One region of the Bacillus basilensis genome, then DNA from elsewhere that is predicted to be linked to it. Evidence: riboswitches for the same ligand, from Rfam matches in the RefSeq annotation. Region 1 holds a riboswitch; each other region holds the start of a gene.
What was found. Region 1 has a riboswitch for S-adenosylmethionine ahead of ACQVV1_RS15410 (peptide ABC transporter substrate-binding protein). Riboswitches for the same ligand answer to the same signal wherever they lie in the genome.
Positions count from the first base shown of each region.

Region 2: it holds a riboswitch for S-adenosylmethionine, as region 1 does, so the genes downstream of both, ACQVV1_RS25745 (cyclase family protein) here and ACQVV1_RS15410 (peptide ABC transporter substrate-binding protein) in region 1, are expected to answer to the same signal.
Region 3: it holds a riboswitch for S-adenosylmethionine, as region 1 does, so the genes downstream of both, ACQVV1_RS25990 (methionine ABC transporter ATP-binding protein) here and ACQVV1_RS15410 (peptide ABC transporter substrate-binding protein) in region 1, are expected to answer to the same signal.

Region 1 covers NZ_JBNTQO010000006.1:251,538-255,663, forward strand. The annotation lists gene ACQVV1_RS15395 (GRP family sugar transporter) at 1-701, shown strand, start outside; gene proC (pyrroline-5-carboxylate reductase) at 914-1,717, shown strand; gene ACQVV1_RS15405 (aldo/keto reductase) at 1,719-2,552, shown strand; SAM riboswitch class I at 2,705-2,810, shown strand; gene ACQVV1_RS15410 (peptide ABC transporter substrate-binding protein) at 2,943-4,126, shown strand, end outside.
Region 2 covers NZ_JBNTQO010000021.1:828-4,953, forward strand. The annotation lists gene ACQVV1_RS25735 (nucleotidyltransferase domain-containing protein) at 1-32, opposite strand, end outside; gene ACQVV1_RS25740 (PRK06851 family protein) at 155-1,264, opposite strand; SAM riboswitch class I at 1,414-1,526, shown strand; gene ACQVV1_RS25745 (cyclase family protein) at 1,610-2,242, shown strand; gene ACQVV1_RS25750 (hypothetical protein) at 2,270-2,650, opposite strand; partial or broken gene ACQVV1_RS25755 (ATP-binding protein) at 2,865-3,358, opposite strand; gene ACQVV1_RS25760 (S-adenosylmethionine decarboxylase related protein) at 3,526-4,126, opposite strand, start outside.
Region 3 covers NZ_JBNTQO010000021.1:51,953-56,078, reverse strand. The annotation lists gene pruA (L-glutamate gamma-semialdehyde dehydrogenase) at 1-251, shown strand, start outside; gene ACQVV1_RS26000 (hypothetical protein) at 438-587, shown strand; gene ACQVV1_RS25995 (cysteine hydrolase family protein) at 820-1,383, opposite strand; SAM riboswitch class I at 1,625-1,730, shown strand; gene ACQVV1_RS25990 (methionine ABC transporter ATP-binding protein) at 1,854-2,873, shown strand; gene ACQVV1_RS25985 (methionine ABC transporter permease) at 2,863-3,528, shown strand; gene ACQVV1_RS25980 (MetQ/NlpA family ABC transporter substrate-binding protein) at 3,550-4,126, shown strand, end outside.

The sequences.
Region 1 (4,126 bases):
CGGCTTTAACAATGACAATCTTGATTGTTGGTTTTATTTCAGGTTTATTCTGGGCTTTAGGACAAGTAAACCAATTAAAAACAGTTGAAAAGTTAGGTGTTTCTACTACTGTAACGATTTCTACTGGTATGCAACTTGTTGCAACTTCTATCTTTGGGGTTATCGCTTTCCGTGAGTGGACTACTACTACAACAATCATTATGGGAACGATTGCAATCCTATTAATCGTAGTCGGTGTTGTATTCACATCACTAGATGACAAAGAAAATGCACAACCACCAGGACAATTGAAAAAAGGACTTCTTACTTTAATTGTTTCTACTTTCGGCTATCTTGTATATGTAATTATCATTCGTTGGTATAATATCGATGGTTGGTCTGCTATTTTACCACAAGCAGTTGGTATGTTTGTTGGTGCGGTTGTACTGACATCTAAACATAAGCCATTTAACAAATATGCAATCCGTAATGCTTTATCTGGTTTACTATGGGGAACAGGAAACTTATTCTTACTTCTTTCATTACCACGTGTTGGAGTAGCAACAAGCTTCCCATTATCTCAAACTGGAATCGTTATCTCAACATTCGGTGCGATTGTCTTCTTAGGTGAAAAGAAAACAAAACGTCAATTGATCTTTATTGCACTAGGTAGTGTTTTAATTATCGGCGGCGCTGTATTACTTGGTCTAACAAAAGCATAAACTTATAATCTATTAACCCCTGAAGCATAACTGCTTCAGGGGTTTTTTATTACAACTATTTTTTAAATATAATAATCTTTACAACCTTATTTGCATCCCCCCTCCTCCCTCCAATTTCTTTCTTTTCACAATAAGTCTTTTCTTTTTACAAAATTCTCTTAAAGATGGTATCGTTTTTTATAACATATCTCTACTGGAAAGGAATAAAGGATATGCTTAACAAACATCGAATTCTATTTATTGGTGCTGGTCGTATGGCAGAAGCTATATTTTCCGGATTACTTAAAACAAGCAAAGAATATATCGAAGAAATTATCGTTTCTAACCGAAGCAATGTAGAAAAGCTAGAACAATTACAAGGGCGATATAATGTGTCTATTACAACAGATTGGAAGCAACATGTTACATCTGTTGATACGATTGTTTTAGCAATGCCGCCTGCTGCACATGAAGAATTATTAGCAGAGTTATCTCCGTTACTATCGAACCAACTTGTCGTAACGGTAGCTGCTGGCATTGGACCATCTTATTTAGAAGAAAGACTTCCCCAAGGAACGCCTGTTGCTTGGATTATGCCAAATACAGCTGCTGAAATTGGAAAGTCTATCTCCTTATATACAATGGGACAATCAGTAAATGAGATGCATCAAGAAACCCTGCAACTACTTTTAAAAGGCATTGGTACTTCGCAACTCTGCACTGAGGAAGAAATTCATCAGCTTACTGCAGTTACTGGAAGTGCACCAGCCTTCCTTTATTACTTTGCTGAAAGCTTAATTGAAGCAACAAAAAGTTATGGAGTCGATGAAGCAACCGCAAAACACCTTGTTATTCAAATGATTTCTGGCTCCGCTTCTATGCTTGAACAAACGCAAGATCCGGCTAACCTCCGCGAACAAGTAACAACGCCAGGTGGTTCCACAGCTGAAGGCCTCAAAACTTTATATGAGTATAATTTTTCAGAGGCAATTCAAAAAGCAGTAGAAGCAACAAACAAAAAAGCTAGGGGGAAATAATATGAGTTTAACAAGTTTAAAAGACTATACAACATTACATAACGGAGTAAAAATGCCTTGGTTCGGTTTAGGTGTTTTTAAAGTAGAAGATGGTTCAGAGGTAATTGATTCTGTAAAAGTAGCAATTAAAAATGGCTACCGCAGCATCGATACTGCAGCAATCTATCAAAATGAAGAAGGCGTTGGACAAGCGATTCGTGAATCAGGTGTTTCACGTGAAGAATTATTTATTACATCAAAAGTATGGAATAGCGATCAAGGATATGAAACAACACTTCAAGCATTTGAAACTACATTAGAAAAATTAGGTCTAGAATATTTAGATTTATATTTAGTACATTGGCCTGTAAAAGGGAAATATACTGAATCATGGAAAGCATTAGAAAAGCTTTATAAAGATGGTCTTGTTCGTGCTATCGGTGTGAGTAATTTCCACATTCACCACTTACAAGACGTATTTGAAATTGCTGAAATTAAGCCAATGGTCAACCAAGTGGAATACCACCCACGTTTAGCACAAGAAGAGTTACACGCTTTCTGTAAAGAACATAATATCCAGCTTGAAGCTTGGTCACCATTAATGCAAGGCCAACTACTAGATAACCCAGTGTTACAAGAAATTGCGACAAAATATAATAAATCAACTGCGCAAATTATTTTACGCTGGGATTTACAAAACGAAGTTGTAACAATCCCTAAATCTATTAAAGAACATCGCATTATTGAAAATGCAAACATCTTCGACTTTGAATTAAGTGCTGATGATATGAAAGCAATTCAAGCTTTAAATGAAGATCTTCGCGTTGGTCCAGATCCAGATAACTTTAACTTCTAGTAGAAAAACCACTGCCATATGCAGTGGTTTTTCCGTTAAAGAAAACTGAAAATTTAAACTATATTTCATTCGGTTGACACTTCATCATCCAAGGTGTAAGATTTTGAATTATCAAAGAAACACAAAATTTAATAAAGTTTATTTGTTTACTCATTGTATCAAGAGAGGTGGAGGGACTGGCCCTTTGAAACCTCGGCAACAGGTTCATTTTGAATACTGTGCCACTTCCTGCAAGCTTTATGGCTTGAAAGATAGAATGAGGGACTTCGTTTATATACGGGTGCATAACTTGTACGTAAAAATCCCTCTTTCTCAATACGAAAAGAGGGATTTTTTATTTTTCATTTCCCTCATCATCATCCAAACTTAATTATTTAGGAGGAAAATCAAATGAAAAAGAAGTTTGTACCCGGTATTGCATCAGTTGTAGGAGTAAGTATTTTATTAACTGGTTGCGGTAGTTATAAAAACGAAGCAAGTGGAGCAAATGCAAAAGACGAGGCACCTAGTAAGCAGGTTTTAAACTTATCTTCACCTACTGAAATACGAACAATGGATACAGCTCGTGCTACAGATACTGATTCTGGTCAAGTAATGAGAAACGTATTTGAAGGTTTGTATAATCTTGGTGAAGGTAACAAACCTGTCCCTGGTGTTGCAAAATCTCATGAAGTAAGTGGCGATAAAACGAAATACACATTCCATTTACGAGATTCAAAATGGTCAAACGGCACTCCTGTTACAGCGAAAGATTTTGTCTTCGCTTGGCAAAGAGCTGTCGATCCAGCAACAGCCTCTGAATATGCATTTTTATTCTTTGATATTAAAAACGCAACAAAAATTAACAACAAAGAACTTCCAGCCGACCAACTTGGTGTAAAAGCAGTTGATGACCATACGTTTGAGGTAGAATTAGAGCGTCCTGTTCCATATTTTATTAGTTTAACAGCGTTCCCAACATTTCTACCAATTAACGAGGAATTCTTTAAAGCACAAGGTGATAAGTACGCTTTAGAAGATAATACAATCTTGTACAATGGAGCTTTTACACTAAGCGATTGGAAGCACGAACAAAGCTTTAAATTCAAGAAAAACCCTACCTATTGGGATAAAGATACTGTCAAACTAGAAGAAATCAATTTTAACGTAGTAAAAGAAAAATCAACAGAAGTAAATTTATTCGAATCAAAACAATTAGACCGTATAAAATTAACATCTGACTTCGTTGATAAATATAAAAAGGATGCGAACTTTAAAGAACGCCCGAACGTAGGCGTACAATTTTTACGTATGAATCAACAAAACAAAGTACTTCAAAACGTTTCTGCACGCCAAGCAATTGACCAAACAATTGATCGAAAATCCTTTGTAAATACGTTATTAAATGATGGCTCTACACCAACCTTTGGCCTCGTTCCAAAAAACTTTGCAAAAGGGACTGATGGAAAGGACTTCCGTACTATAAACGGAGATTTAACCAAAGTTGATACAAAATCTGCACAAGAGTTATGGAAGAAAGCTAAACAAGAGCTTGGTTCTGAAAAAATCACATTAGAATTATTAACAAGTGATGC
Region 2 (4,126 bases), on a different contig from region 1:
CTTTCTAACTCTGTCCTAATTTTCTCTCTCATTTCATACCCTCTCCATTTTTTGATTATTTCCTTGGAAATTCGACAAATATACTACTAAGTTTACTACATACTAAAATAGCTGTCAGAAAATTCCCGACAGCCTGTCAAAATTCCTCATTTTTTTATTTGTTCTTTTCTGTTACACTAACCGCAATTCGTTCAAACTCTTTTTGAATCTCCTCTTTATATGCGTCTACTTTTGAAAAATCCATAGCAGCAATATAAATTCGTTCTAATTTATCACGAACCGATTTTGCTTTCGCTAAGAAAGACATTGCCTCATTCATTTTTGCTTTATATTGAATCGACACGTCTCGAATTTCTGCCGCATACTTCTCATCTGTCCCTGGTGTCACAATCAGGGCATACATATCTATAATCTCATCACCTTCGCGACTTGGAAAATATTCATGTGGTGCGGTGCTATCAAAAATTGCAAACCCTAATTCTCTTACGATAACCATATCAAGACTATTTGGATCAAATCCACAATGATATACTTCAACTTCAAATCCTTTTTCTTCTGCCGCTTTAGCTAATTTTTTGAGCATTGTTGATTTCCCAGAGCCTGGGCGCCCTTTTATAAAATAACGATGTGGTAATCCTTCTGTTAAATTAGGAACAAAATCAACTGCTCCTTTCGGTGTAGCTGCTCCTAAAAAGCGATGTTTCACAAGAGATTGTTTCCCGCCTTTATCTGTAAACAATTTCTGAATCAGCTGATCTGTTAGTTCATTTGCTTTATTAAAATCAATATTATTAATATATATTTTCTCCCACTCATCATGTATAACTAATGCCTCGTTAAAACAAGCGTACGCTGTTTGAAAAGCTTTGCTTGCTTCTGAAACAAATCGTTCAATTTCCACCTTTTGCTTTCTTAATTTATCTGAGTCCCAAGCAACCCCTAAATTGATATATTCCTCGACGACTCCTGGCATTTTCGGCTCAATCACATGCGGTGATGTTCCATCAACAATTCCTACTTTTAACTTCGGGATAATTACACCGTCAACCGATTTGTTATCAGAAGAACAGTGTAAAAATTCAATACCATATCCTTTTTCAACCCATTCACGACCTATTGCCTTAATTAAAGAAGATTTCCCCGTTCCAGGGCCACCCTTTAAAATAAATAACCTGTTTAGCCCTTTTAAATTCTCTTCGTATAAATTATGAAATCCTCTAGCTGTATTTCCACCAGCATAATAATTCAATACATTTCCTGTCACTGCACTCACTCCTTCGCAGCATTCTATTTACATAAGCTATAATATGCGAGCAACTTTATTTGGGTGAATACCTATTTTGCATTGCAGAAAAAAAGGAAATGAATTACAATTTTATTATCATGAAAATTCCGAATTTTAAATTGAATATACCTTTATCAAGAGAGGCAGAGGGACCGGCCCTTTGAAGCCCAGCAACCTCAGTTTATACAAACTGAATAGGTGCTAATTCCTGCAAAATGCATTGCATTTTGGAAGATAAGACTCAACTAGTATGTAAAGCTCATCTTTCTTGATTATGAAGGATGGGTTTTTTATATTTTAAAACGTATATTGGAGGTATTTAAAGTGAGAGTAATTGACCTATCACAAACATTTGAAAACAATATGTCTCAATTCCCTGGAACACCAAAAATCAATCTAGAAGCCATTACAAGCGTTGAAGAGACAGGCTATCAAGTTACAGATTTTCATTCTGTCGTTCATGTTGGTACGCATTGTGATGCTCCTGCGCATTTCATTTCAGGCGCAACGACCATCGATCAATTACCCCTTGATCAATTTGTAGGCGAAGCCGTTCTTATCGATGTAACCCATATTCAAGAGAGAAAGTTACGTAAGGAAGTACTGGATGATGTTGATATACAAGAAGGCGATATTGTTATTTTCCATTCCAATCTATCTACTAAATGGAATACAGATGCGTATGAGAAAGAAGCTTTTTATCTTTCTGAAGAATTAGCTGAAGAACTAGTTCAATTAAAAATAAAATCTGTCGGTTTAGATTTCATTTCTCCTGATGAGGTAACGACAGAAACATCACCGATTCATCATATACTACTTGGGAATAATATTTATTTAATTGAAAACTTAACAAACTTAGATGCCATTAACACGGAACGTTTCTTTTTCTCTGCTGCACCTTTAAAAATTAAAGATAGTGACGGTGCTTTTGCAAGAGCATTCGCTGTTATTTTTTAAACAAATTATACAAAAAAGCAAAGGTCATCATTGACCTTTGCTTCTATATTTTTTATTTAAATTAAGAAAGAATTGCTCGACACGAGGACGTACCCAAGCTAAATAATCTTTCTCTTTCTTCTTTGTACAAGCTATTTCTTCCCCATCTACCATATCGACAAGCTCTAGCTCTAACAGTTGCCTCGTAAATGCTAACATATTTATTTCTTCGGCTGGATACTCTTCTTTCAATTTCTCCTCAATTTCCCCCAATAAAAAACCGTCACGCATCATTGCCAATGCATCAATCCAAAGTGGCGGCATTTCATATTTTTCTCCTGTAATTGTATCTTTTACAATATAATTCTTTTGCTCTTTTCGAAATTGAATCGTGTGCAAGCATACAGTCGAATTTAATGTTAATTCCATCATACCACCCCTTTCATCATATCTGCATAGAAAAAAGGATGCGCGTGCACCCCTTACTACCGTAACCGTTACATGAATAACAAATCTCATGTCGATATTTTCCTCCATTATAAACGAAGTATTTTATAAAAAAAACCCTTCTTGAAACATTTTATAAAATGTTTATATTTACACAACAAGAACACTTTTCTGAAAAATATTTTCTTCTAGCACATTATACTATCGGTAAAAAAATCTCCACTTTCGTTCCTATCCCCACGCTACTTTGAATCGCAGTACTTCCTTGATGTTCCTTAATAATTTTATATGTGATCATCAACCCAATTCGTCCCGTACCATTCTCCTTTGTTGTGTAAATAGCTTTTCCAACCTTCTCTATACCAAAACCTTGATCTTCAACAGAAATACACAAATGCCTTTCAGTTTTTTGATATGCACGAATATGAATATCTCCACCTGCTGGCATTGATTCTATTCCATTTTTAATAACACTTGTTTTAATTGTTTATCATCACCATTTATAACAGGTAGATTTCCATCTACTCGCATATGAAATTTCACTCTATATCGTGCTGCATAACTTTCCATTAGCTGTACAACATATAAAAGGATTTCCCGTATATTACGCCATTCATAATTCGTTGATTTCGATTTTCCTAATAACATCAATTCACTAACAAACCCGTTAATTCTTTCAAATACTTTTAAGGCTTCTTTTTCCTCATAGATAAAGCTTTTAAATTTATTTATATAAATACTCCTCATGTTCTATACAAACACTCTATATATTATCTCCTTAAATTATCAGTATGAAATTGCTTTCAGGGCAATACGAAAAGGAAGGGGATCCCCATCCCCTTCCTTTTCGCTATAACTTATATCCATCTTACCCGATCATGTAGCAACCCATTCGTAAAATCATTACTCCCCACTACAAAGTCCTTCATATATAAATTTAAATATTCTCCATACTTACTTTCTGTATTTAATAATAATTCCTCTACATAATAGGCACCTTGTTTAAAGTTATCAAAAAGTAAACTACACAAGCCAGCATAAATTCCGCACCCTACTTGGAAGTAAGTTGCATTCGTTTTATATTTACGAAAAACTTGGCTACTATTCATTACGTTATACATATATGTCTCGCTATTTTCATAAACGAGTAATACACCAACTAAATCCTCGCCAGCAATCTCTTCTTCTGCTGGATTAAATACTTTACGATTCCAGTTCCATAAATCTTCTACCTTATCTAAATTCTGCCTAATTACATTTGTTGTATACTCATTAATTCGGTAAAGAAACCCAACTTCCATATTGAAGTTTTTCCCTAAAATTAAAACTTCCTCATGTGGCATTAAGCAACCATAAAACTCTTTCTCTCCTAACTTTACTTTATACTCTGAAGCATATACATCTTCATAAAAATAAAGGGGACGATGATGACTCATATACATCGGATAACTCCATATC
Region 3 (4,126 bases), on a different contig from region 1:
CACTTGCAATTGCAAACAATACAGAATACGGTTTAACAGGTGCTGTTGTTACTAACAACCGTGACCATATTGAAAAAGCACGTGAAGACTTCCACGTAGGTAACTTATACTTCAACCGTGGATGTACTGGTGCAATCGTAGGTTACCAACCATTCGGTGGCTTTAACATGTCTGGTACAGACTCTAAAGCTGGTGGCCCTGACTACTTAGCACTTCACATGCAAGCAAAAACTACTTCTGAAACTTTATAAGAAATAGTAGAAGAGATCTTCGCAGTTTGCGAAGATCTCTTTTTTTTGAAAAACTTTCTATATGTGTATTAAGATAGATATCGGTAGAAAAACTAATAAAGTAATAAGGTTTAATTCAGTAAAATAAGGTATATTTATATTTGTTGAATAGGTTGTCTTTAAAGAAAAGAGAAGTAGGTGAACAAAATGGGAAAATATCAATTAGATTACAAAGGCCAGGTAGCTGTCGCAAAGTTTCATGAAAAGCAGACGCCTGCCAAATTTGATAAAAAGCAGCAAATTGAAAAATTGCGTGCGGAGTATTTGAAAAAGAAACAGAAACAAACAGATAAATAATAGGGGAAAGTAGTTAATTTGAATTCGAATTAGAGCTACCATATATTACTATTTGGTAAGTGAAACTTGCTAAACCCTATTAATATCGGGATAAACATGTAAATAGAAATAAAATAACGAGAAAAGTTGACTTATTAGTCATATTTTTTAGTATTCATTTTGAAAATTTCCTGTATAATACAATTTGAAAGAAAATCTATGGTTTGACAAGAAACACTCTTTTCGGTTTTGCTCACTGAAGAGAGTGTTTTTTTGTGGCTAAAAACTCCTCTGTACTCATTACATTTGCATATACTCCATTTAAACTAGCCAAAATTGTGTTATGAATATAAACGGCTGGTATAGTAGCATTCTTAAAAGAAAGATCTTTTGTAGCGCAAGCATCATGTATAACAGTACATTGAAAGCCGAAATCAAAAGCAGCTCTTACGGTAGCGTCAATACACATATGAGTCATCATCCCGCATATGACGACGTGCTCAATGTCTAAACGTTGTAATTGTTCTAGAAGATCAGTTTCGCGGAAACTATTTGGGTAATGTTTGAGTATAACGGTTTCTTCTCTAAGTGGACGTACGCTTTCATGAATATGCACACCTTCTGTATTGGGCAGGAAAAAAGTAGCATCATCTTTTATTGCTACATGTTGGATATGAAAAATAGGTTCATTTTTCTTTCTAAAGAGTTGTAGTAGCTGACGGGCATATGCGCTTGCTTCTACTGGATTACGCAATTCCATCTTTCCGTGTGGAAAATAATCATTTTGAATATCAACGAGTAAAAGGGCTGTTTTCATATATTTATCTTCCTCCGATTTCATATTCAAATAATGGTATTCAATTAGTAGAGAAGATTATCCTTTTAAAAAATATGCAGGAGGAGAATTTTACATAACTTTAAAGGTTACTATTTTATTATGAAATTTCATCTGAAAATTTTAATAAAGGGATAATTAATATTTTTCTAAAAAATGTATTGACTCTTATTATTCTGAGTTCTATAATGAGAATTAATTAAACGACAATTAAATCGATACATTCTTATCCAGAGAGGTGGAGGGACTGGCCCTACGATACCTCAGCAACGGGTTTTTTAATACCGTGCTAACTCCAGCAAGTCTATGAAAGGCTTGGAAGATGAGAAGATGTGACCGAGTACATATAAGTGCTCTCCTTCTTATCTTTATGGTTGATAAGAAGGAGAGCACTTTTTATTTTACCTCGAAAGCTCTACTTCAAGTTTTTACAGCAAATAGGAGGGGAAAAAATGATTTCTTTTAACAATGTAAGTAAAGTGTATGAATCAGGTGAGCAATCTGTTCATGCTGTGGAGGATGTAACGTTATCCGTTGAGAAAGGTGAAATTTTTGGCATTATCGGTTTTAGTGGAGCTGGAAAGAGTACGTTATTACGTCTAGTAAACATGTTAGAGAGACCAACGGCAGGAACGATTTCAATAGATAATAAAGATATTACATCATTATCGACGAAAGAATTACGGAAGCTAAGACAAAGAATCGGGATGATTTTTCAAAGCTTTAATTTATTTAATTCAAGAACAGTGTTTGGGAATATTGCTTATCCATTAAAGTTAGCGAAAGTACCAAAGAATGAGATAAAAGAAAGAGTAAATGAACTGCTGAAGTTTGTAGGGTTAGAAGATAAGGCAAACAATTACCCAGAGCAGCTATCAGGCGGACAAAAGCAGCGTGTAGGTATTGCTAGAGCACTTGCAACATCACCAGATATTCTTATATGTGATGAGGCAACATCAGCTTTAGATCCAGAAACAACAACAGAGATATTAAACCTATTAAAAAAAGTAAATCGAGAATATAATTTAACAATTCTTCTTATTACACATGAAATGCATGTTGTGAAAGAAATTTGTCACCGTGTAGCTGTGATGGAAAAAGGAAAAGTAATTGAAGAAGGAAAATTGTTTGACGTGTTCACACAACCAAAAACAAAAACGACTCAAAACTTTGTACGTTCTGTTATTAATGATCATTTACCAGAAAGTGTTCTAGCGAAAATTCAAAATGGTGGTCAGATTTATCGTCTAACATTTACTGGTGAGGAGACAGGTCAACCAGTACTATCGTATATCGCAAAAAACTATAACGTCGATGTAAACGTACTGTACGGAAATATTATTGAACTTCAAAATGTGCTATTTGGAAATCTTCTTGTAGAATTGCAAGGTGAACAGAGGGAGATTCAAAAAGCATTACAACATCTAAGACTGCAAGTGCAGCTGAAGGAGGTAGAAGCTCATGCGAGTTGATTGGAGTATATTTTGGCCTCGCATAGTAGATGCGACGGGAGATACCCTCTTAATGGTAATCGTAACCCTTATATTTGCTACAATTCTTGGTATACCCCTAGGTTTACTATTATATGTAACGAGAAAAGGAAACTTTTTAGAAAATAAATGGGTCTTTTCTATTCTTAATATCATTATTAATACAATTCGTCCGGTTCCATTCATCATCTTCTTAGTAGCTTTAAGCCCACTAACAAGAAGTATTATCGGAACGACGATTGGAACAGCAGCAGCAATTTTCCCAATGACGTTAGTGGCTTCGATTGGTATTGCTCGAATGGTTGAAACAAATCTTGTTTCAGTTCCAAAGGGAGTTATTGAAGCAGCTCAAGCAATGGGTGCTTCACCATTTAGAATTGTTTTTGAAATTCTTGTGCCAGAAGCGTTAGCGCCATTGATTTTAGGTGTTACGTTTATGACAGTTGGTTTAATTGAATTCTCTGCAGTTGCTGGACTTGTCGGTGGTGGCGGTCTTGGTGACTTAGCGATGACATATGGTTATCAACGTTTTGATACATCAGTTATGTTCGTAACGGTCGTTTTACTTATTATTCTCGTACAGGTAGCTCAAAACTTAGGAAACTACTTTGCGAAAGTCTTTTTACGCAGATCATAAAAAGGAAGAGGGGAAAAGAAAATGAAGAAAATTTTAGCATTTGCATTATCAGCGATTGTAGGTGTTTCAGCATTAAGCGGCTGCTCAAGTGGAGACACGGGGGCAGGAGCGAAAGAAAAAGTAGTTCGCGTCGGTGTAACTGGAACGGATGGAGACGCTTGGGAAATTTTAAAGAAAAAAGCTGAAAAAGAAGGAATTAAAATTAAACTGGTTGAGTTCTCTGATTACACAACGCCAAATAAAGCGTTAGCTGATGGAGATATTGAATTAAACTCATTCCAGCACGTTGCTTTCTTAGAGCAATTTAAAAAAGAGCATAAGTTAGATATTACAGCTGTTGGTACAACGCAAATTGCACCGATGGGCTTATACTCTGAGAAACATAAGAAGGCAAACGAAATTCCAGATGGTTCAGAAATTGCGATTCCAAATGATCCAACGAACCAAGCCCGTGCATTAAAACTTCTTGATGCAGCCGGATTATTAAAGCTTAAGAAAGACTTTGGCTTATTTGGAGATCCAAGTGGTATCGCTGAAAATCCGAAGAAGTTAAAAATCACACCGGTTATCGCACAGCAAACACCTCGTGTATTAAAAG